2 regions of the Paenibacillus sp. FSL R7-0333 genome follow, and region 2 is predicted to be linked to the other one. Evidence: a T-box and tRNA genes for the amino acid it is inferred to sense, from the RefSeq annotation. Region 2 holds a T-box; the other holds one or more tRNA genes.
The links. A T-box is a leader RNA that pairs with one kind of tRNA and senses whether it is charged. The one in region 2 lies ahead of MKY86_RS15150 (alanine--tRNA ligase), so its partner is inferred to be a tRNA-Ala.

Region 1 (10,094 bases), 2.9 Mb from region 2:
GGACAGCTCCTCTCAAATTTCCTGCGCCCACGACAGATAGGGACCGAACTGTCTCACGACGTTCTGAACCCAGCTCGCGTACCGCTTTAATGGGCGAACAGCCCAACCCTTGGGACCTACTTCAGCCCCAGGATGCGATGAGCCGACATCGAGGTGCCAAACCTCCCCGTCGATGTGGACTCTTGGGGGAGATAAGCCTGTTATCCCCAGGGTAGCTTTTATCCGTTGAGCGATGGCCCTTCCATGCGGTACCACCGGATCACTAAGTCCGACTTTCGTCCCTGCTCGACTTGTAGGTCTCGCAGTCAAGCTCCCTTATGCCTTTGCACTCTGCGAATGATTTCCAACCATTCTGAGGGAACCTTTGAACGCCTCCGTTACTCTTTAGGAGGCGACCGCCCCAGTCAAACTGCCCGCCTGACACGGTCCCCGTACCCGCTAAGGGCACTAGGTTAGAACCTAGATACGATCAGGGTGGTATCCCAACGGCGCCTCCGCAGAAGCTTGCGCTCCTGCCTCCACGGCTCCCACCTATCCTGTACAGATCGTACCCAAATTCAATATCAAGCTGCAGTAAAGCTCCATGGGGTCTTTCCGTCTTGTCGCGGGTAACCTGCATCTTCACAGGTATTAAAATTTCACCGGATCTCTCGTTGAGACAGCGCCCAAGTCGTTACGCCATTCGTGCGGGTCAGAATTTACCTGACAAGGAATTTCGCTACCTTAGGACCGTTATAGTTACGGCCGCCGTTTACTGGGGCTTCGGTTCACAGCTTCGGATTGCTCCTAACCGCTCCCCTTAACCTTCCAGCACCGGGCAGGCGTCAGCCCGTATACTTCGCCTTACGGCTTCGCACAGACCTGTGTTTTTGCTAAACAGTCGCTTGGGCCTTTTCACTGCGGCCCCCTCGGGCTATTCACCCTACCGAGGCACCCCTTCTCCCGAAGTTACGGGGTCATTTTGCCGAGTTCCTTAACGAGAGTTCTTCCGCGCGCCTTAGAATTCTCTTCTCGCCTACCTGTGTCGGTTTGCGGTACGGGCACCTTCTCCTGGCTAGAGGCTTTTCTTGGCAGTGTGAGATCATGACCTTCGCTACTGTAATTTTCGCTCCCCATCACAGCCCAGCCTTACGATGTGCGGATTTGCCTACACACCAGCCTCACTGCTTAGACGGACATCCATCAGTCCGCGTCACTACCCTCCTGCGTCACCCCATCGCTCATAGCGGATTACGGTGGTACAGTAATTTCAAACTGTTGTCCTTCGACTACGCCTGTCGGCCTCGCCTTAGGTCCCGACTTACCCTGAGCGGACGAGCCTTCCTCAGGAAACCTTGGGCTTTCGGCGGATCAGATTCTCACTGATCTTTTCGTTACTCATACCGGCATTCTCACTTGTATGCTGTCCAGCGCTCCTTACGGTACACCTTCAACCTACATACAACGCTCCCCTACCCCAGATACAAAGTATCTAGCCATAGCTTCGGTGGTGTGTTTAGCCCCGTTACATTTTCGGCGCAGAGTCACTCGACCAGTGAGCTATTACGCACTCTTTCAATGGTGGCTGCTTCTAAGCCAACATCCTGGTTGTCTGTGCAACTCCACATCCTTTCCCACTTAACACACACTTGGGGACCTTAGCTGATGGTCTGGGCTGTTTCCCTTTTGACAATGGATCTTAGCACTCACTGTCTGACTCCCGGCAAGAAGTAAATGGCATTCGGAGTTTGACTGAGCTTGGTAACCCTTGCGGGCCCCGCACCCAATCAGTGCTCTACCTCCACCACTCCATTCACCGAGGCTAGCCCTAAAGCTATTTCGGGGAGAACCAGCTATCTCCGAGTTCGATTGGAATTTCTCCGCTACCCCCACCTCATCCCCGCATTTTTCAACATGCGTGGGTTCGGGCCTCCAGTGCGTGTTACCGCACCTTCACCCTGGACAGGGGTAGATCACACGGTTTCGGGTCTACGTCCACATACTTAGTCGCCCTATTCAGACTCGCTTTCGCTGCGGCTCCGGCTTCTCACCTTAACCTTGCATGTTAAACGTAACTCGCCGGTTCATTCTACAAAAGGCACGCCATCACCCATAAAGAGGGCTCTGACTTTTTGTAAGCACACGGTTTCAGGTTCTATTTCACTCCCCTTCCGGGGTGCTTTTCACCTTTCCCTCACGGTACTGTTTCACTATCGGTCGCCAGGTAGTATTTAGCCTTAGCAGATGGTCCTGCTGGATTCATACGGGGTTTCACGTGCCCCGCACTACTCGGGATCCGTCTCGGAGAGAACACAGTTTAGGCTACAGGGCTTTTACCTCTATCGCGGGCCTTTCCAGACCTCTTCACCTACCATATTCCTTTGTAACTCCATGTGAGACGTCCCACAACCCCAAGAGGCAAGCCCCTTGGTTTAGGCTGTTCCGCGTTCGCTCGCCGCTACTGACGGAATCACTATTGTTTTCTCTTCCTCAGGGTACTTAGATGTTTCAGTTCCCCTGGTCTGCCTCTACATTTCCTATGTATTCAGAAATGAGTAACTGCGAATTACCACAGCTGGGTTTCCCCATTCGGACACCCCCGGATCAAAGCTTGCTTACAGCTCCCCGAGGCAGTTTCGTTGTTCGCCACGTCCTTCGTCGGCTCCTGGCGCCTAGGCATCCTCCGTGTGCTCTTAGTAGCTTAACCAATGCGTTTTCCCTAAGGAAAATCGCTAGTATCGCCATTAATATGAAACTTGTTTACACAAGTTCAGCTTAAAGGAATGTTCTAAAACGCAAATTCGTTTCGGTATCCAGTTTTCAAGGATCAAGTTGTATATAGTATTTCAGACATAACAAATAGATGAAGTTTGTTGGTGGAGCCAAGCGGGATCGAACCGCTGACCTCCTGCTTGCAAGGCAGGCGCTCTCCCAGCTGAGCTATGGCCCCGCAAATTCCATCAAAACCGAACAAATGGAAACGCTCAAGGCTTTACGAAGTAAAGCCTGCTTCAGGAAGTAAGCTTCCTGAAGACTTTTATTTGAATGTCTTCGTTGCAGAAGACGATTCTCCATAGAAAGGAGGTGATCCAGCCGCACCTTCCGATACGGCTACCTTGTTACGACTTCACCCCAATCATCTACCCCACCTTCGGCGGCTGGCTCCCTTGCGGGTTACCCCACCGACTTCGGGTGTTGTAAACTCTCGTGGTGTGACGGGCGGTGTGTACAAGACCCGGGAACGTATTCACCGCGGCATGCTGATCCGCGATTACTAGCAATTCCGACTTCATGCAGGCGAGTTGCAGCCTGCAATCCGAACTGAGACCGGCTTTGCTGGGATTGGCTCCACCTCGCGGCTTCGCTTCCCGTTGTACCGGCCATTGTAGTACGTGTGTAGCCCAGGTCATAAGGGGCATGATGATTTGACGTCATCCCCACCTTCCTCCGGTTTGTCACCGGCAGTCACTCTAGAGTGCCCAGCTCAACCTGCTGGCAACTAAAGTCAAGGGTTGCGCTCGTTGCGGGACTTAACCCAACATCTCACGACACGAGCTGACGACAACCATGCACCACCTGTCTCAACTTTCCCCGAAGGGCACCTGATGCATCTCTGCTTCGTTAGTTGGATGTCAAGACCTGGTAAGGTTCTTCGCGTTGCTTCGAATTAAACCACATACTCCACTGCTTGTGCGGGTCCCCGTCAATTCCTTTGAGTTTCAGTCTTGCGACCGTACTCCCCAGGCGGAGTGCTTACTGTGTTAACTTCGGCACCAAGGGTATCGAAACCCCTAACACCTAGCACTCATCGTTTACGGCGTGGACTACCAGGGTATCTAATCCTGTTTGCTCCCCACGCTTTCGCGCCTCAGCGTCAGTTACAGCCCAGAAAGTCGCCTTCGCCACTGGTGTTCCTCCACATATCTACGCATTTCACCGCTACACGTGGAATTCCACTTTCCTCTTCTGTACTCAAGTCACCCAGTTTCCAGTGCGACCTCAGGTTGAGCCCAAGGTTTAAACACCAGACTTAAATAACCGCCTGCGCGCGCTTTACGCCCAATAATTCCGGACAACGCTTGCCCCCTACGTATTACCGCGGCTGCTGGCACGTAGTTAGCCGGGGCTTTCTTCTCAGGTACCGTCACTCCGGTAGCAGTTACTCTACCGGACGTTCTTCCCTGGCAACAGAGCTTTACGATCCGAAAACCTTCATCACTCACGCGGCATTGCTCCGTCAGGCTTGCGCCCATTGCGGAAGATTCCCTACTGCTGCCTCCCGTAGGAGTCTGGGCCGTGTCTCAGTCCCAGTGTGGCCGTTCACCCTCTCAGGTCGGCTACGCATCGTCGCCTTGGTAGGCCGTTACCCCACCAACTAGCTAATGCGCCGCAGGCCCATCCCCAAGCAGCAGATTGCTCCGCCTTTCATTCTCTCCTCAGGAGAAAAAAGAAATTATCCGGTATTAGCTACCGTTTCCGGTAGTTATCCCAGGCTTGAGGGCAGGTTGCCTACGTGTTACTCACCCGTCCGCCGCTAAGTCTGAAAGGAAGCAAGCTTCCTCTCAAACTCCGCTCGACTTGCATGTATTAGGCATGCCGCCAGCGTTCGTCCTGAGCCAGGATCAAACTCTCCAATTAGGTTTTTCCGAGCGGCTGCTTCACCCGAATCACTTCGAGGAAATAACCATCCGAAAACTATCGAAAAGAGCGATTGCTCATTTTGAAACTGACGATTCATTGAATGAATCTTGTAAAAATTAAAGCGTTCCATTTGTTCAGTTTTCAAAGAACTTGCTCCGTGCATTTCAACGTTATGTCTCTTGCACAGGAATTAGATCATATCATTTTATTACATTCGTTGTCAACTTATTTTTCTTTCGTCGCTCAATTCAGCGTCGATGTCTCATAAGCACAAGAGATAATATATCACGCGTTCCAAACGTTTGCAAGTCTTTTTTTACAATAGGATTAAGCATTGCTTTTTTTGAGTTAATAATGAATAGTTGACCGCTGCCCTGCACAAATTGATTCCCATAATGCTTCATTTGTCGCTACAATAGGATTTATCTTCGTATCCATAGATAACTTACTTATTAACTGTTCCTGAAAGGAGTTCAAATGTCCAACAAGACCCTGCCTCAAGCTCCACCCGGCTCTTTGGGTGAATCACGCAATCTGCAGCAGGCTACCATCTACCGTATTTTGCTTGCTGTCAGCTTTGTTCATTTATTCAACGATTCCATTCAGGCATTAATTCCGGCGATGTTCCCTGTACTAAAGGATAACCTGGTGCTCTCTTATGCCCAGATCGGCTGGATTGCGTTCGCGCTGAATATCACCTCTTCGGTGATTCAGCCTATTATCGGCTTCGCCGCTGACCGGAAGCCGCGTCCGATCCTGCTCCCGCTGGGGATGTGCTGTACCTTTGCCGGGGTCTTCCTGCTCGCTTTTGCCGGCAATTATGTATTAGTGATTGTGTCCGTAATGCTTGTGGGCTTCGGATCAGCTGCGTTCCATCCAGAAGGCATGCGCGTGGCTCATATGGCTGCCGGTCAGCGCAAGGGGCTGTCGCAATCCATATTTCAGGTGGGCGGCAACGCCGGCCAGGCCTTGGGTCCTCTATTAATGAAGTGGGTATTCATTCCCTTCGGTCAGATGGGTGCTCTCGGCTTCACCGTTATCGCCGCTGCCGGAGTCGCCATCCAGGCCTATGTGGCCCGCTGGTACCGCGAGATGCTGGATGCCGGATACACCTTCCGCAAAAAGTCAGCGTCACGCTCTATCGACCCAGCCCGCAGCAAACGTATTCTGATTACAACGGTTATTCTGGTCTTCATCGTATTCGTGCGATCCTGGTACGGCGCCTCCATCGGCGGGTATTACGCCTTCTATTTGATGGACAAATACGGGATGACGCTGGATAAGGCTCAGATCTATATCTTCATCTATCTCGCTGCCGGCGCTGTCGGCACCTTCTTCGGGGGCCCGCTGGCAGACCGCTTCGGCCGCCGTAATCTTATTCTGGTGTCGATGATCGGGACGGTGCCTTTTGCGCTAGCCCTGCCTTTTGTGAACCAGTTCTGGGCGGCCGTGCTGCTGATCATCTCCGGGTTCATTCTATTATCCAGCTTCTCCGTCACTGTGATCTACGCGCAGATGCTGTATCCAGGCAATATCGGTACGGTCTCGGGTCTTATTACCGGCCTTGCCTTCGGGCTTGGCGGAATTGGCTCTGTCGTAATTGGGCATCTGATCGACACGATCGGAATAGCCACGGTGTTCGTGGCCTGCGGCTTCCTGCCGCTGCTCGGTCTGCTGGCCCTGCTGCTGCCCGGCGACAAGAAGCTGGAGGAATGGGCAGCGGAATAAGCAAATCTATTCATAGCATGGAGAGAACCTTGGAGAACATAGCAGCTGCAAGCCCGCTGCCGGCAGTCATGTAGTTGTCCGGATCAGAGCGGTCGAAACCCATCCATACTGCCGCTGTCCATCTAGGGGTATAGCCTACAAACCATAAGTCCCGGTTGGCCTTGCCGGGGACTCCCGGCAGGTCCAGCTGCGTGGTTCCTGTCTTACCGGCCACCGTAACGTTCATTTGCGCCCGTCTGCCCGTTCCTTCATTCACCGCCTGACGGAGCATCGTTGTCATATCCGCTGCGGTACGTACCGAAATGGCCTGCTGCGGCGCAGCGACATGTGAATACACCACCTGATTCTGCGAATTCCTGATACTACGCACCAGATACGCCTTGTTAAGAATGCCTCCATTTGCAAAGACGGTGTAGGCTTGAGCCATCGTGAGCGGAGAAACCCCGCTATGCAGACCTCCAAGGGCAATAGCCAGATGGTTGTCTTCTGCAGCGAGTTCCATTCCCAGCCTGGCTGCAAACCCACGGGCATAGCTGACCCCCACCTGCTTCAGCAGCCATACCGCTGGGGCATTAATGGACTGCTGCAGGGCAACCCTCATGCTCACCTGCCCACGATATACACCGTTCAGATTAGCCGGACTGTAGCTGCCATAGGTTGTTTTAATATCAGGCAGGAGACTGTCCGGCGTATATTTCCCGCTCTCCAGCGCCGGTCCATAATCTATAATGGGCTTGAGCGCGGAGCCTGGCTGCCGGGAAGGAGTTACGGCTCTGTTCAGACCGCCTGTACGCGGGCTTCGCCCGCCCAACAGTGCGGCCACTTCACCGGTCCGCTGGTCCATGATGACCATGGCTGCTTCTGCTCTCTGGTTTTTTCCATCCGGCGGAAATGCCTCTTCCTGTGAGAAGGCCCGCTCCATAGCCCGCTGCGCCTCAATATTCATGCCCGTCACGAGTGTATAACCGCCTGTGCTTAGCTCCTTTTGCGATAATCCTGTCTGCCGCATCGCTTCCTGAATTGCCGCATCCATATAGGACGCCCCGACAATCTCAGTCTTCTCCTTAACCGGAGGTACGTAGGTGCTCTTCATTGCTGCCGTCATCTGCTCGGTTGTTATCAGCTTGTGCTGCTGCATAATCCGCAGGACCAGATCCCGTCTGCCTGTTGACAATTCAATGTTGTCTGCCGGGTTATAGATGGAAGGCCCTTTGGGAATAGCCGCCAGTGTCGCGATCTGTCCAATCTCCAACTGCTCCAGATCAGTTATACCAAAATAACGCTCCGCTGCAGATTTCACCCCATATTGCCCTTGCCCCATATAAATTTGATTAAGATACAGCTGCAAAATCTCATCCTTCGATAACTGCTTCTCCAGCGCCAACGCTATTGAGGCCTCGTTCAGCTTACGCAGCAGATTCTGCCCCCGGTTCAGATACAACCCCCTTGCCAGCTGCTGAGTGATGCTGCTTCCACCCTCCGATACCCCCATACGTAAGGTATTGTTGACTAATGCGCGGGCTATTCCCTGGTAGTCCAGACCCTTATGACTGTAAAAGCGGCGGTCCTCAACAGCAATGAAAGTATCGATGAGCAGCTGCGGCATCTCTCCAAGTCCTGCTTTGATTCGGTAGCCTGTCTCAGGTAGCGGTATTCTCCGCAACATTGTTCCGTCAGAGGCCATAATGACACTTGATTCCGGTAAAATCATTTTCTCCGGATAACGATCCAGCATCAGCTTTCCATAATGACTCATATAAATAATTCCTGCTAGCATGAGAATAGCAAGGATGACTGTCAGATCAAAAACGGCATAGCAAATACGCAGCAGCGATCTCCGTCCTGTTCTCATACCTGCCGAGTCCAATGCTCCAGAAGCTTTTCCATTCCCAATGCCTCCTGCTTAGCCATCGCCAGCTGCTGCAGAACTGCAGCAGGGATATTACAGACCTCTTCCTCTGACTCCGCCACTGTCAGTTCCAGCATGCGGATCAACGCCCGTGTCCGCAAAATAAGCGCCATGAATTCTTGTGCATCCGGCTCCGGCATTAGTATTTGCGGTGCAGGGGCCGCTGCTGGCCGCAATCCGGCCTGATGAATCCGGCGCAGACTGGCAACCAACCGTCTGAATTCCCCACCCGATTGCACCTCAAGGTCCGCAAGCTCACAGGCGCCGTGAACCGCCAGTTGTTCCGCGGCGCGCAGCAGCGCGGTAGTATCGTTGACTGCTTTTTGTGAACGGAGCAGGAACAGCCCTGCACATACAACGGTGAACATCATGACAGCCGCCGGTCTTGCGCCGATATGATTGATGATCCAATGCATGAAACGGACAAACAGCGCAGCCGATCCCGGCGTATACCAGGAGTAGAACATAGTAAAAATCCCCCGCATAAGCAGCAACAGCCCTGCACTAAGCAGAACGCTACCGCAGAATATGTAGAGGTAATAGTGTGCGGATCGTGTGTATTTTTGACATCAGCCAACTTCTCCTGCCTCCCCGGGTCTCATCCCATAGCCCAAGGATATCGGCTAAATCTTAAGAAACACCATTGCCATTTCTTAAGAAATACTGAAGATTGTCAGGAGGATACCGGAAACCGGGTAACAAAGTCAGTCCGGGATCTGGTGCTGTGAGCCGTAATCTCCCCATGGTGCCTTTCCACAATTCCCTTGGCAATCGCCAGACCCAATCCCGAGCCCCCGGTAACCTGCGATCTGGAGCGCTCCGCCCGGTAGAACCGCTCAAAAATATGTGGAAGATCCCCCTCCGCAATCATCTCGCCGAAATTGCTGATCCGCACAACTGCATCGTTACCTTCACAGCTGAGTCCAATCTCAAGCCTTCTTCCATCCTTCCCGTACCGGATCGCATTGGCAATCAGATTCTCATAAGCACGCACCAATTCGTAAGGTGCCGCTTCAATCCACAGCGATTCGGTATCATCCTGCAGTTCATAAGTCATGCCTGCACGGGTCAGTGCCGGAACCGATTCCTCCGCAAGCTGGCGCATAAATGCCTTGAGATCGAGCCGTTCCAGCACTAACGGCAGTCTGCTGCTGTTAACCCGCGTGTATTCAAACAAGTCGTCAATCAGCTTGCGCAGCACCAATGACTTCTGATAGGCAATCCCTACATAGTAACGTATCTCCGCCTCTTCCCGGCAGCGGTCCTGCTCAATATACTCCAAGAAGCCAAGCACCGAGGTCAACGGAGTGCGGAGATCATGCGATACACCGGTAATCAGCTCGTTTTTGGACTCGACAGCCTTGCGTTCTTCCAGCAGCGAATGCTGTAGCCGCTCAGACATAATGTTGATGTTCTCCGCAAGTACCCCCAGCTCGTCCGACGTTCGGACCTCAATCCGGTGCGATTCATCAAGCTTCGTGATCTGCTGGATACCGCTGGTGATCTCTTCGAGGTACGAGACGATTTTACGCGTATAGATGAAAAAGAAGATCAGGAAGCTGGCAATCCCGACAGCGGTCATCAGCGGCGCTGAACCGATATGGTTGATCATCCATTTCAGAGTACGCGAATACAGTGCGGAGGGCTGCGCCGGCTGCAGATAAATTAAAGAGTTAACCAGCCGATAGCCCGCCAAAAGCAGAGCTGCCCCCGACAAAATACTCAGCACAAAGGCCCAGATAAACTTCCAGCGGATGGTGCTTATATATTTGGTGTTCACTACAGTTCCCCTCAGCTTTCAGGATGGATGATCCAGTTTGTAGCCAATGCCCCATAC
Region 2 (10,094 bases):
CCTCAATTCGCCCTTGCATGGCTTCGATCAGCCCTTTGGTTACCGCCATGCCAAGGCCTGATCCGACATCGGGTGCCGCTGTATCTGTGCCACGGTAGTATCGTTCGAACAGCTTCCACACCGTCTCCTGATCCATTCCGCGTCCATTATCGGCAAATTGAACGATGAAACCGCCTGCCTCTTTACCTGGCTGCACCCTTACAATCAGCTTCGTGTCCGGCGGATTATGCAGCAGGGCGTTGGCGGTGAGATTATCAACGATCCGTTCAAAGGAGGGAATGTGTACATAACCCTGTACCTCAACCGGGGCGGGATGGAACGTAATGCGGCTCTCTCCAAAAGCCGGGTTCTGCTCAGCACGCTGTACCAAATCCTGCAGCAGAGCATTGATATCCGTTAGCTCAATAGGGGGCTGGTATCCGCCACTGCGCAGTCGGTATGTCATGGCCAGGTCGTTGACCAGCCTGTCCATGTACATGGACTTGTCCAGCATAATGCCCGCGAATTCGCGGACTTCTTCCGTAGTCCACTGGTATTTCTCTGCCTCCAGCATGTGGGCATAACCCCGGATGGAGGACAGAGGTGTCTTTAGATCATGGGTGATTCCAGCAATCCATTCCTCCCGCAGAGAGTCGGTCTGTCTGCGGAGTTCTTTATCCTGTCTCAGGGTATCGGATAACGTCTGGATGGAACCTAACACTTCCGTATATACCCGATATTTACGTCGCCATCTCCCATTCTTCTTCTGACTAAGCGGCCTGCCGCGGGGGCCGGCCGGCTCCTCATATTGTCCGCGTTCAAGCTGCTGCAGCCATTGGAGCATATGGAGCATCGGATAACCGAACAGGTTGGCATACCAGACAGCAAGCAGGATCAGCAAGCCGATAATAGATACCAGAAGTACAATCAGGGCAGGTCCAAAAATAAACCCGAAGGGGTTCTCATTGCTACCTGCCGGCTTGCTCCCAAGAGGAATACTCAGCATCCAGGTAGAATGATTCTGCTCATCATAGCTGGTCACTGTACTCACTCCATACCGGATGGGGTATCGTGTACGCAGAATCAGATCCTGGATACTGTAGCTGTCAGGGATCCCTGTTACGGGCTTATTGAAAGAAGTAACCTCCAATCCCTGTTCATCCAAAATCTGAAGATAGGCATCCGCTGCTCGAATGATTTCCTGCTGCCCGGAGGCCAGTTCAAGCTTGTTATTGGCATAACGGCCCCCGTTATATGCTTGCTCCAGCATGGTTACAGCCTGGTTGTTCTCTCCATACAACAGGGTGAAATTAATGCCTTCTCTTTCGCGGATAAGCAGATATAGCCGGTAGGGAAAGGGCTTTTGTCCTTGCCAATAAGATATGAGTTCTCCAGGTTTATAGTGATTCGGCACATCGGAAGGGGTATGAAAAGCATCCAACACACGACCCTGCTCATCGAGAACCTGAAGCCAGCCTTTGTTGTCCTCGATCTGCTTCAGCAACCCCGGATTATACTTAACACTACCGTCCGGCAAAATCTCTGCTGTACTGATTAGCTGGTCGAGTCCGACAGTGGCAAAATCTTCAACAAGGCTGGCCTCATTCAGCTGCTGAATGACCCAGTAAGCTATACTTCCGCCGATGATCAAGATTAGGACCACAGTACCCGCAAGCAGGCCAATGAACCGCGTCATCAATCTGCGTCTTACACTCATCGCCCAGATCCCATGTCGGACTGAATGAGCTTATACCCTAGCCCGCGAACGTTCACCAATAATTCAGGGTTGGAGGGATCAGCCTCAATACGCTCACGAATCCGGTGAATATGTACCATGACGGTGTTATCATCCGAAATGGCCTCCGATCCCCAGACCCGCTCATACAATTCAGACTTGGTGAAGATACGATTGGGATGTTTGCAAAAGAATAGCAGCAGCTGGTATACCAGCGCAGGGCAGTTCACGGGTTGACCTTCGACTCTGAGTTCACCGGCTGGCTCCATAACCTGGAAGCGCCCATAGTCATAGATCCCTTCCCGCGGCAGTTTTTCCGCTTCCGTCTGTCTGGGCAAATATCGTCTCAGCAGGGATTTGATCCGTGCGACTACTTCCAGCGGGTTAAAGGGTTTAACGACATAATCGTCTCCGCCAACCGCGAAGCCGGTCAGCTTGTCATAATCGGTGGTTTTCGCTGTCAGAAAGAGAATAGGGGCATCTGTAATTTGACGCAGAAAAGGGCAGATTTCCAGCCCGCTTCGGCCTGGTAGCATCACGTCCAGCACGATGCAGTGATAGGTTTTCTTTTCACATGCAGCAATTGCGTCTTCACCGGTAGTGACCGTATCAATATCCAGGAATTGCTCCTTGAGCAATACCGTTCGGAGCATATGCAGAATCGCCTGTTCATCATCAACAAGCAAAATTGAAACTTCATCCATGGCGAAATAGAGCCTCCCAGCTTTTTATATAAGTATCATACCATTCTGAAACACTGTGCTGCTTGCCAGTAACCTTAACGGATTCTTAATTTTGGCGATGTAGCATGTCTCAAAGTTATGATAGACGTAAGCGTAGGTTAGACGGTAGATAAGATTGATGTCGTACACTGGACTGGAAAGATATCGTTCTAACAAAGGAGTACAGGGAAATGACTAGAGTATATTCGAAAAGCTGGAAGCTGCTTGCCGTAGTGCTTGGTACGTGTGTGATGTTGTCTGCGTGCGGCACTTCGGAAGCATCTGAACCACAAGAGCAATTACTGGTAGAACAGACAGCCGAGGAGGACGCAATGATTACACCAGACAATTTCATGGATACCTTAATGAAGGGATCGAAGGAGGACATCTACAAACAGATGAGTCCGGAGCTACAGGAAATCATATCGCTGGACGAATTCAAGACGACTACCGCTAGCTTTATGGAAGGCGTTGCTTCATGGGAGAAGGTTACGGAATTTAAAATGAACAATCTGGTTGAAAGCTCATGGAAGGATCAGACGGGGACAAAGGGGATTCAAGCCTCTTTTGCCGAAAATCACCAGATTGCGGGGCTGCTTATTCAGCCGCTTGAATCGCATGAAGAAACGGATAAGGCGCTGACCAAGACTGCATTCCAGTTTCCGCTGAAGGGCGAATGGTTTGTGTTCTGGGGAGGGAACGATGTGTTGTCCAACTATCATTATGCTCATGAAACCCAGCGTTACGCCTTGGACATTGTCCGCACACAGGATGATTCAAGCTATCAAGGTGAGGGAAAAGAAAATGAAAACTATTATGCTTTTGGTGAGCCGCTCTATGCAGCAGCAGATGGAAGGGTGGTTGAAGTCAAAAATGACATCCCGGACAACACGCCGGGCGTGATGAACGCTGAAGAACCGGCAGGCAATGTTGTGGTCATTGATCATGGAAATGGGGAGCACAGCATCACAGCACATCTCAAGCAAGGCAGTGTAGCCGTCAAAAAAGGAGATAACGTCCAGCAGGGAGATCTCATCGGACATCTTGGTAATTCAGGGAACTCCAGTGAAGCACACTTGCATTTTCAAGTATCGGACGGGCCCGATCTATTCACTTCCCGTTCGATTCAGATCCGCTGGGCCGATCAAAGTCAGAAGCTGACACGGGGGAATACTTTTCAGGGACTGCGCGAATAGAGAGTGTAAAAAGTGTTGACTTGCGGCTTGCTTTAGGTAATTCAGGCAAGGGGAACGAGGTGACGGTGCTCGCACATGAGGAGGCTGTACCCTATTTGACGGGAGCCGTTCCGCTTATTAGAGGTACAACCTGAACCATAAGTAAACCTCCTGCATCAATAATTTTCGTTTGTTACAATCTGCGATGGGCTTGTTCTGCGGCCTCCATGATGATTTCGCCTAACGTTGGATGCGGATGAATGGTCATAGCCATATCTTCTACCGTTGCTCCCATCTCAATCGCAAGGGATAGCTCAGATATAAGAGTAGATGCTTCAGCGCCTACAATCTGTGCACCTAATACAAGACCAGACACAGCATGAGCAACGATTTTGACAAAGCCTTCGGTTTCTTTCAGAGCCAGCGCACGGCCATTAATAGAAAAAATAGATTTTCCAACGACAACAGGAATCGATTGTTGTTTACACGCCGTTTCGCTAAGACCAACGCTCGCAATCTCCGGGTGAGAAAACACAACTAACGGAAGAACTTTGTAGTCGATGACAGAGGGTTTACCCGCGATCGCTTCTGCTGCAATTTTTGCTTCATATGAAGCTTTATGAGCCAAGGCAGGGCCTTGAACAATATCTCCAATGGCATAGATATGCGGGATAGATGTTCTGCACTGCTTGTCAATCTCGATCAAGCCTTGTGGAGTAGGGGACAGACCTATATTTTCAAGACCCAAGGTTCCATCTGTGTTCGGTTTCCTGCCCACCGTAATTAACGCATATTCAGCTTGAACAACATGGTGTTGATCCTGACGCATATAATGTAGATTGATGTGACTCGTATATTGGTCTGCTCCTGTAACCTTAGCTTCCGTTAAGATGGTTATCCCGTCCTTCTTCAGTTGACGAACGACAGGTGCGACAAGCTCTGCTTCAAATCCGGGTAAAATCTGTTCACCGCCCTCAAGCATCGTAACTTTGGTTCCAAATCTCGCAAACATCTGACCCAGTTCCACACCAATATAACCGCCGCCAACTACAACAAGGCTCTTAGGAATACCGGCCAGCGATAGCGCCTCAGTGGATGAAAGAATCCGTCCGCCGAAAGGAAGAGCGCTGATTTCAATCGGACGGGAACCGGTTGCCAGAATGAGATGTTTGAAGCCTATTCGGCGCTCATTCTGTTCAGCGTGATGAATTTCAACGGTATTCGCATCTATCAAGCTGGCTTCTCCTTCGATAACTGTCACACCTGCTGTTTTAAGTAAAAACCGAACTCCTCCAGACTGCTTATCCACCACAGCTTGCTTAAACAACTGAGCCTCCTGAAAAGAAGAAGCTTCGTCAACAGTATACCAGTGTCTGCGCAAATGAATACGCTCCGCTTCAGCAATCAGCGCTTTGGAAGGAATACAGCCTACATGCGTACATACCCCTCCGATCTGGTGGCGCTCCACAATGAATGTTTTCATACCCAATTGTGACGAACGTAATGCGGCTACATAACCGCCAGGCCCCGATCCAATGACCAGGGTATCTACAGCTTCTAATGAGTTCATGATGAGTACCTCCAAATTAAATATGATGATCGTAATATATTATAGTCATCATATTTTAAAAGAGTCAACACTTCATAATAAATTGACATCAAATAATATGATAATTATAATATTTTAAAAACATTCATAAATACAGACTTATACAAAAGGGAGAGAGCAGGATGCCTTATCCGAAAGGACACAAGCTCAAAGTTCGAAGCCATATTATTACCAGCGCAGCCAAAGCATTTCGCACCCACGGCGTGCGGAATATTAGTCTTCCACATATTATGAAAGGTGCTGGACTGACGCACGGAGGATTTTACTCCCATTTTGCAAATAAAGATCAGCTTGTGATGGAGACCTGTCATTTCGCAATTAGTGACACCATCGACATACTTCAGAGAATTGCAGACCAAAATAAAAATGAAGATCAGACGTCGATTGAGGCCGTCATTGATTTTTACTTAAGCCCTCTGCATCGGGATCAGATGGAAGCCGGTTGTATCTTACCTGCTTTATCAGGAGAGGTTGCCCAGCTACCGGAAAATATTAGGCAAGCGTACACACAAGAGCTGCAACGTTTCATCGCGTTTATTACAAATATGGCTGGGATCGATCCCTCTAATGGTTATGCGTTGGTGAGCAGTATGGTGGGTACTGTGGCACTGGCAAGGGCAGTTAGTGATGAGAAGTTCAGTGATGCTTTATTACAGGCAGGTCGTGTGCAGATCAAACAAATGGTAAGCGCCGGCTCCAGGTAACTTTTTATTTGACGAAGCAAGGTGATTGTGCTAGCATAGCTTTAACTTAAAACGAAAAGGCTATGATGAGAAATAGTAACTATTAAGGATCTCACAGAGAGAAGATGGTTGGTGCGAATCTTCATTGATCTAATAGTGAAGCAGTCTCGGAGCTGTGGACCGAACAGAGGAATCTTAGTAGGCTTCAACGGAGTTCCACCGTTATTCAGGAAACAGTATCGGAGCAATCCCGTACTGATAGAGCGCAGAGCAATCTGAAGTTAGGTGGTAACACGGACATAATCGTTCGCCCTAAGTTGACAAGAAACATGTCAGCTTAGGGCTTTTTTGTTTTAAGCATAATTAATATTTGATGGAGGGTTTAGAATGACACCAGATGAGTTGAGACAATCCTATGTTGATTTTATGAAAAGAATAGGGGCTAGCCAAGTGCCTTCTTCTAGCTTGTTACCGGAAAATGATCCTTCAACGTTGTTTACAGGAAGCGGAATGCAGCCGATGGTTCCCTATTTATTGGGGGAAAAGCATCCGATCGGCAATGAGATTGCTAATATTCAGAAGTGCTTAAGGACAGTGGATATTGAGGAAGTAGGAGATACGTCGCATCTGACATTTTTCGAAATGATAGGCCGGTGGGAGTTCAAGGCAAATGAACAACACTATAAGCAAAAGCAAATCGACGCTATTTGGCATTGGCAGATCATGGAATTAGGAATGGATCCGGGCAGGCTGTATATCAGTGCTTTCGCAGGAAGTGATGAACTGAACATACCGAAAGATACGGAAGCCATTGGGCTCTGGTCAGCAAAATTCAAATCCGTTGGGATAGAACCCATCATTGAAGATGATCCCTGGCAATACGGGGCATCTAGAGGCGGGAAAATATTTTTATACGATGAAAAAGAAAACTGGTGGAGCCGGGCCGGAAGTCCTCTCCATATGCCGGTTGGTGAACCGGGTGGACCCGATAGTGAAATGTTTTATGATCTTGACCCAAGCGGTGATCCACTGGATCATCCTGCTTCTGAAAGCGACAGATTCCTGGAAATTGGGAACAACGTATTTATGTGTTACACAAAAGGAGAGACAGGATTCGTAAAAATGCAAAATCCCAATCTGGATTATGGAGGCGGATTAGAAAGGGTGGCTACAGCCCTTAACGGGGACAAGGATATTTATAATACGGCTTTCTTCCTTAATCCCAAGAACAAGTTGATGGAGCTAAGCGGGAAGTCCTATGCTGACGATCTAAAGTCCTTTAGAATCATACTGGATCATGTGAGAGCGGCTACGTTTCTCATTAATGACGGTGCAGAGCCAGCAAATAGTGATGCAGGGTATATAACAAGAAGGCTATTAAGAAGGGCTATTCGTGCAGGTAAAAAAATAGGGATACAAGGAAGCTTTGTGGGTCAGTTGTCTGAAGTTTATATCGATGAAGCAACAGCTTATGAAGATTTGATCCGCAATAAAAAGAAAGTAATCGAAATCGTAAATAAGGAAGAAAGTCTTTTCTATAGAACGTTACAGCAAGGAGAAGTTGAAATCCAAAAACATCTAAAGAATAAGGGGAACGTTACGGGTGCAGATGCCTTTTATTTTTACGAAACCTATGGGTTTCCTTTGGAGTTGACGGAAGAGTTTCTAGTGGAAAGTGGATATAGCATGGAGGACAAGGCGTCTTATGCAGAGGCAGCAAAGAAACATACTGAAATGAGCAGAACTGCTTCTGCAGGTAAATTTAAAGGTGGCTTAGCTGAACATTCCGCAGAAACAACCGCGCTGCACACGGTATCTCATTTGCTACTTGCGGGGTTAAGGGAAGTTCTAGGTGATCATGTTCACCAACAAGGAAGTAATATTACTTCTGAACGATTACGGTTTGACTTCAACCATGATGAAAAACTAACCCTCGAGCAAATAGCTAAGGTGGAGAAGTATGTGAATGATGCAATTTCATCCAGAGCAGTTACCTCTATTTCAGAGCTGCCTAAACTTGAAGCCAAAGAAAGTAATGTGGAAGGAAACTTTTGGGATAAATATCCGGAAATCGTTAAGGTGTATACCATCCAAGATCACGAAGGGAAAGTATGGAGCCGGGAAGTATGTGGAGGGCCTCATGTAGAAGATACCACAAACTTAGGAACGTTCCGTATTACAAAAGAACAATCTTCTGCTGCTGGAGTCAGAAGGATTAAAGGAGGACTTTTTAAACATTATACTTTACAAAGTGAACTAGCTAATATATATTTAGATCATAAATAAGGCTAAATTTTCCATAAAAAAATCTATTATGGAGGTGTAGGAGACAAACAACAATCAGATTGGGATTTTTGACAGGCAGCACAGAGCGTTAACGATTGGTATTATGCTGGTTCTAACCACCGTAGCTTTCGAGGGGCTGGCTATTACGACAATTGCTGCGACAATGGCACAAAGCTTGCAGGGTATTCATTTATACGGTTGGATTTTCAGCGCATTTTTGTTATCCCAGCTTATTGGAACCTTGGTTATAGGGCAACTGGTTGACAAGCGCGGCGTTTTCATCTCCTTGCTCGTGTCGTTTAGTATTTTTGTGCTGGGAACCGTGGTTGCGGCTGTTTCCTTGGATATGCACATGCTTATTGCAGGAAGAGCCCTTCAAGGCTTTGGAGCGGGAGCTCTGATCACATGCATTTACACCTGTGTGACGTTGCATTATTCGGATGCTTTGCGTACTCAGATTTTAGCAGCATTCTCCATGGCATTTGTTCTGCCTTCCTTAATAGGACCTTACCTGGCAGGCCTAATTGCCTCCTATATGTCATGGCGATTTGTTTTCTGGATTGTTTTACCCCTGATAGGCTTGGCATTGAGCCTCACATTCCGCTCTTTTCGTGAACTGCAACTTCGTCAGGTACTGACGGGTCAAGCCCCAAAAGCAGACTCAAAAACTCTTCATGCGATTCTGCTTGCCGTTGGAACGGGGCTATTACTCACAGGACTCGGTATGATAACCGATTGGACAGGAATTGTTCTGACTCTGGGTGGTTTATTCGTCATGATCCCACCCATGCGGATACTTCTGCCTAAGGGCACTTTTGCGGTAAAAAAAGGATTGCCTGCTACATTGGTTTCCAGGGGGCTGTATGTAGCTTGTTATTTTACAACGGAGAGTTTTGTGATTTTGGCACTAACCGAAGTAAAGGGGGTATCAGCAGATCTTGCCGGCCTCATTGTAGCAGCAGGTTCTCTGAGCTGGTCCGCCGCAGCGTGGCTGCAGGCGAAGCTTGATGGACGGGATCAAGGTCGTGGCCGAAAGCACAGAGTTATGGTAGGTATCGGGATTATGATCGCTGGGACTGTACTTGTGATCCTGGCCCTTATGCTCTCGGAAGGTGGAATCATACTCATCCTGCTCTCGCAAATGATTACCGGCTTCGGTGTTGGATTGGCTAATCCTACGACCGCAGCCATTGCTCTACAACATGCGGCGCCCGGGAAAGAGGGAGAACTATCTTCGAATCTGCAATTTGTGGATTCCTTCTATATGGGTGTAAGTATAGGAGTGGGCGGCGCTCTAATCGCCTTGTCCGAAACTTTACAGTGGGGCATATCGACAGGAGTGGTGATCGTGCTAACACTCCAATTACTATGGGTCTTATTAAGTTTCCTGGCATCTCTACGAATCACCGAACTCGTTCATCAGGAACATCATCCGATCAGCCAGTCGAAAGAGAACCTTCCCATGTAACGGATGACCATCACGTCGCTAAACACATCATGAAGAACGGAGGATAAATTGCATTGGGAGGTAGATAAAATGGCACGTGTATTAGTGGTCATTACTCCGGCTGAAGGCCATGTGAATCCGTCGTTAGGATTAGTTACCCAGTTGATTGACAGTGGAGAGGAAGTTGTCTATGTATGTGTGGAGGAGTATCGTTCCCGAATTGAACAAACCGGAGCCCTGCTCATAACCTATCCATTTCCGCAAGATGCCTTTTCTCATGATCCCGTGTTGAAACCGCAGGAGTACAGTCATCCATATCAGTTCATTTATATGATGGTAGGCGGTATCATTCAGAGGATTATACCCGAGGTGTTTCGAGTGATCGGCAATCAAAAGTTCGATTATTTGATCTTTGATTCACTGATGGGCTGGGGAGGGACTATTCTTGCAGAAAAGCT

Region 1: it encodes a tRNA-Ala, which carries the amino acid that the T-box ahead of MKY86_RS15150 (alanine--tRNA ligase) is inferred to sense. The anticodon was not compared.

The regions. Positions count from the first base shown of each region.
Region 1 is NZ_JBBOBZ010000001.1:6,561,912-6,572,005, forward strand. It holds rRNA gene MKY86_RS28030 (23S ribosomal RNA) at 1-2,686, opposite strand, end outside; tRNA gene MKY86_RS28035 (tRNA-Ala) at 2,854-2,929, opposite strand; rRNA gene MKY86_RS28040 (16S ribosomal RNA) at 3,057-4,617, opposite strand; gene MKY86_RS28045 (MFS transporter) at 5,098-6,348, shown strand; gene MKY86_RS28050 (transglycosylase domain-containing protein) at 6,359-8,104, opposite strand; gene MKY86_RS28055 (hypothetical protein) at 8,197-8,724, opposite strand; gene MKY86_RS28060 (sensor histidine kinase) at 8,931-10,037, opposite strand; gene MKY86_RS28065 (response regulator transcription factor) at 10,056-10,094, opposite strand, start outside.
Region 2 is NZ_JBBOBZ010000001.1:3,650,576-3,660,669, forward strand. It holds gene MKY86_RS15125 (sensor histidine kinase) at 1-1,696, opposite strand, end outside; gene MKY86_RS15130 (response regulator transcription factor) at 1,693-2,418, opposite strand; gene MKY86_RS15135 (M23 family metallopeptidase) at 2,628-3,632, shown strand; gene lpdA (dihydrolipoyl dehydrogenase) at 3,805-5,181, opposite strand; gene MKY86_RS15145 (TetR/AcrR family transcriptional regulator) at 5,343-5,924, shown strand; T-box leader at 5,978-6,221, shown strand; gene MKY86_RS15150 (alanine--tRNA ligase) at 6,291-8,189, shown strand; gene MKY86_RS15155 (MFS transporter) at 8,293-9,657, shown strand; gene MKY86_RS15160 (macrolide family glycosyltransferase) at 9,727-10,094, shown strand, end outside.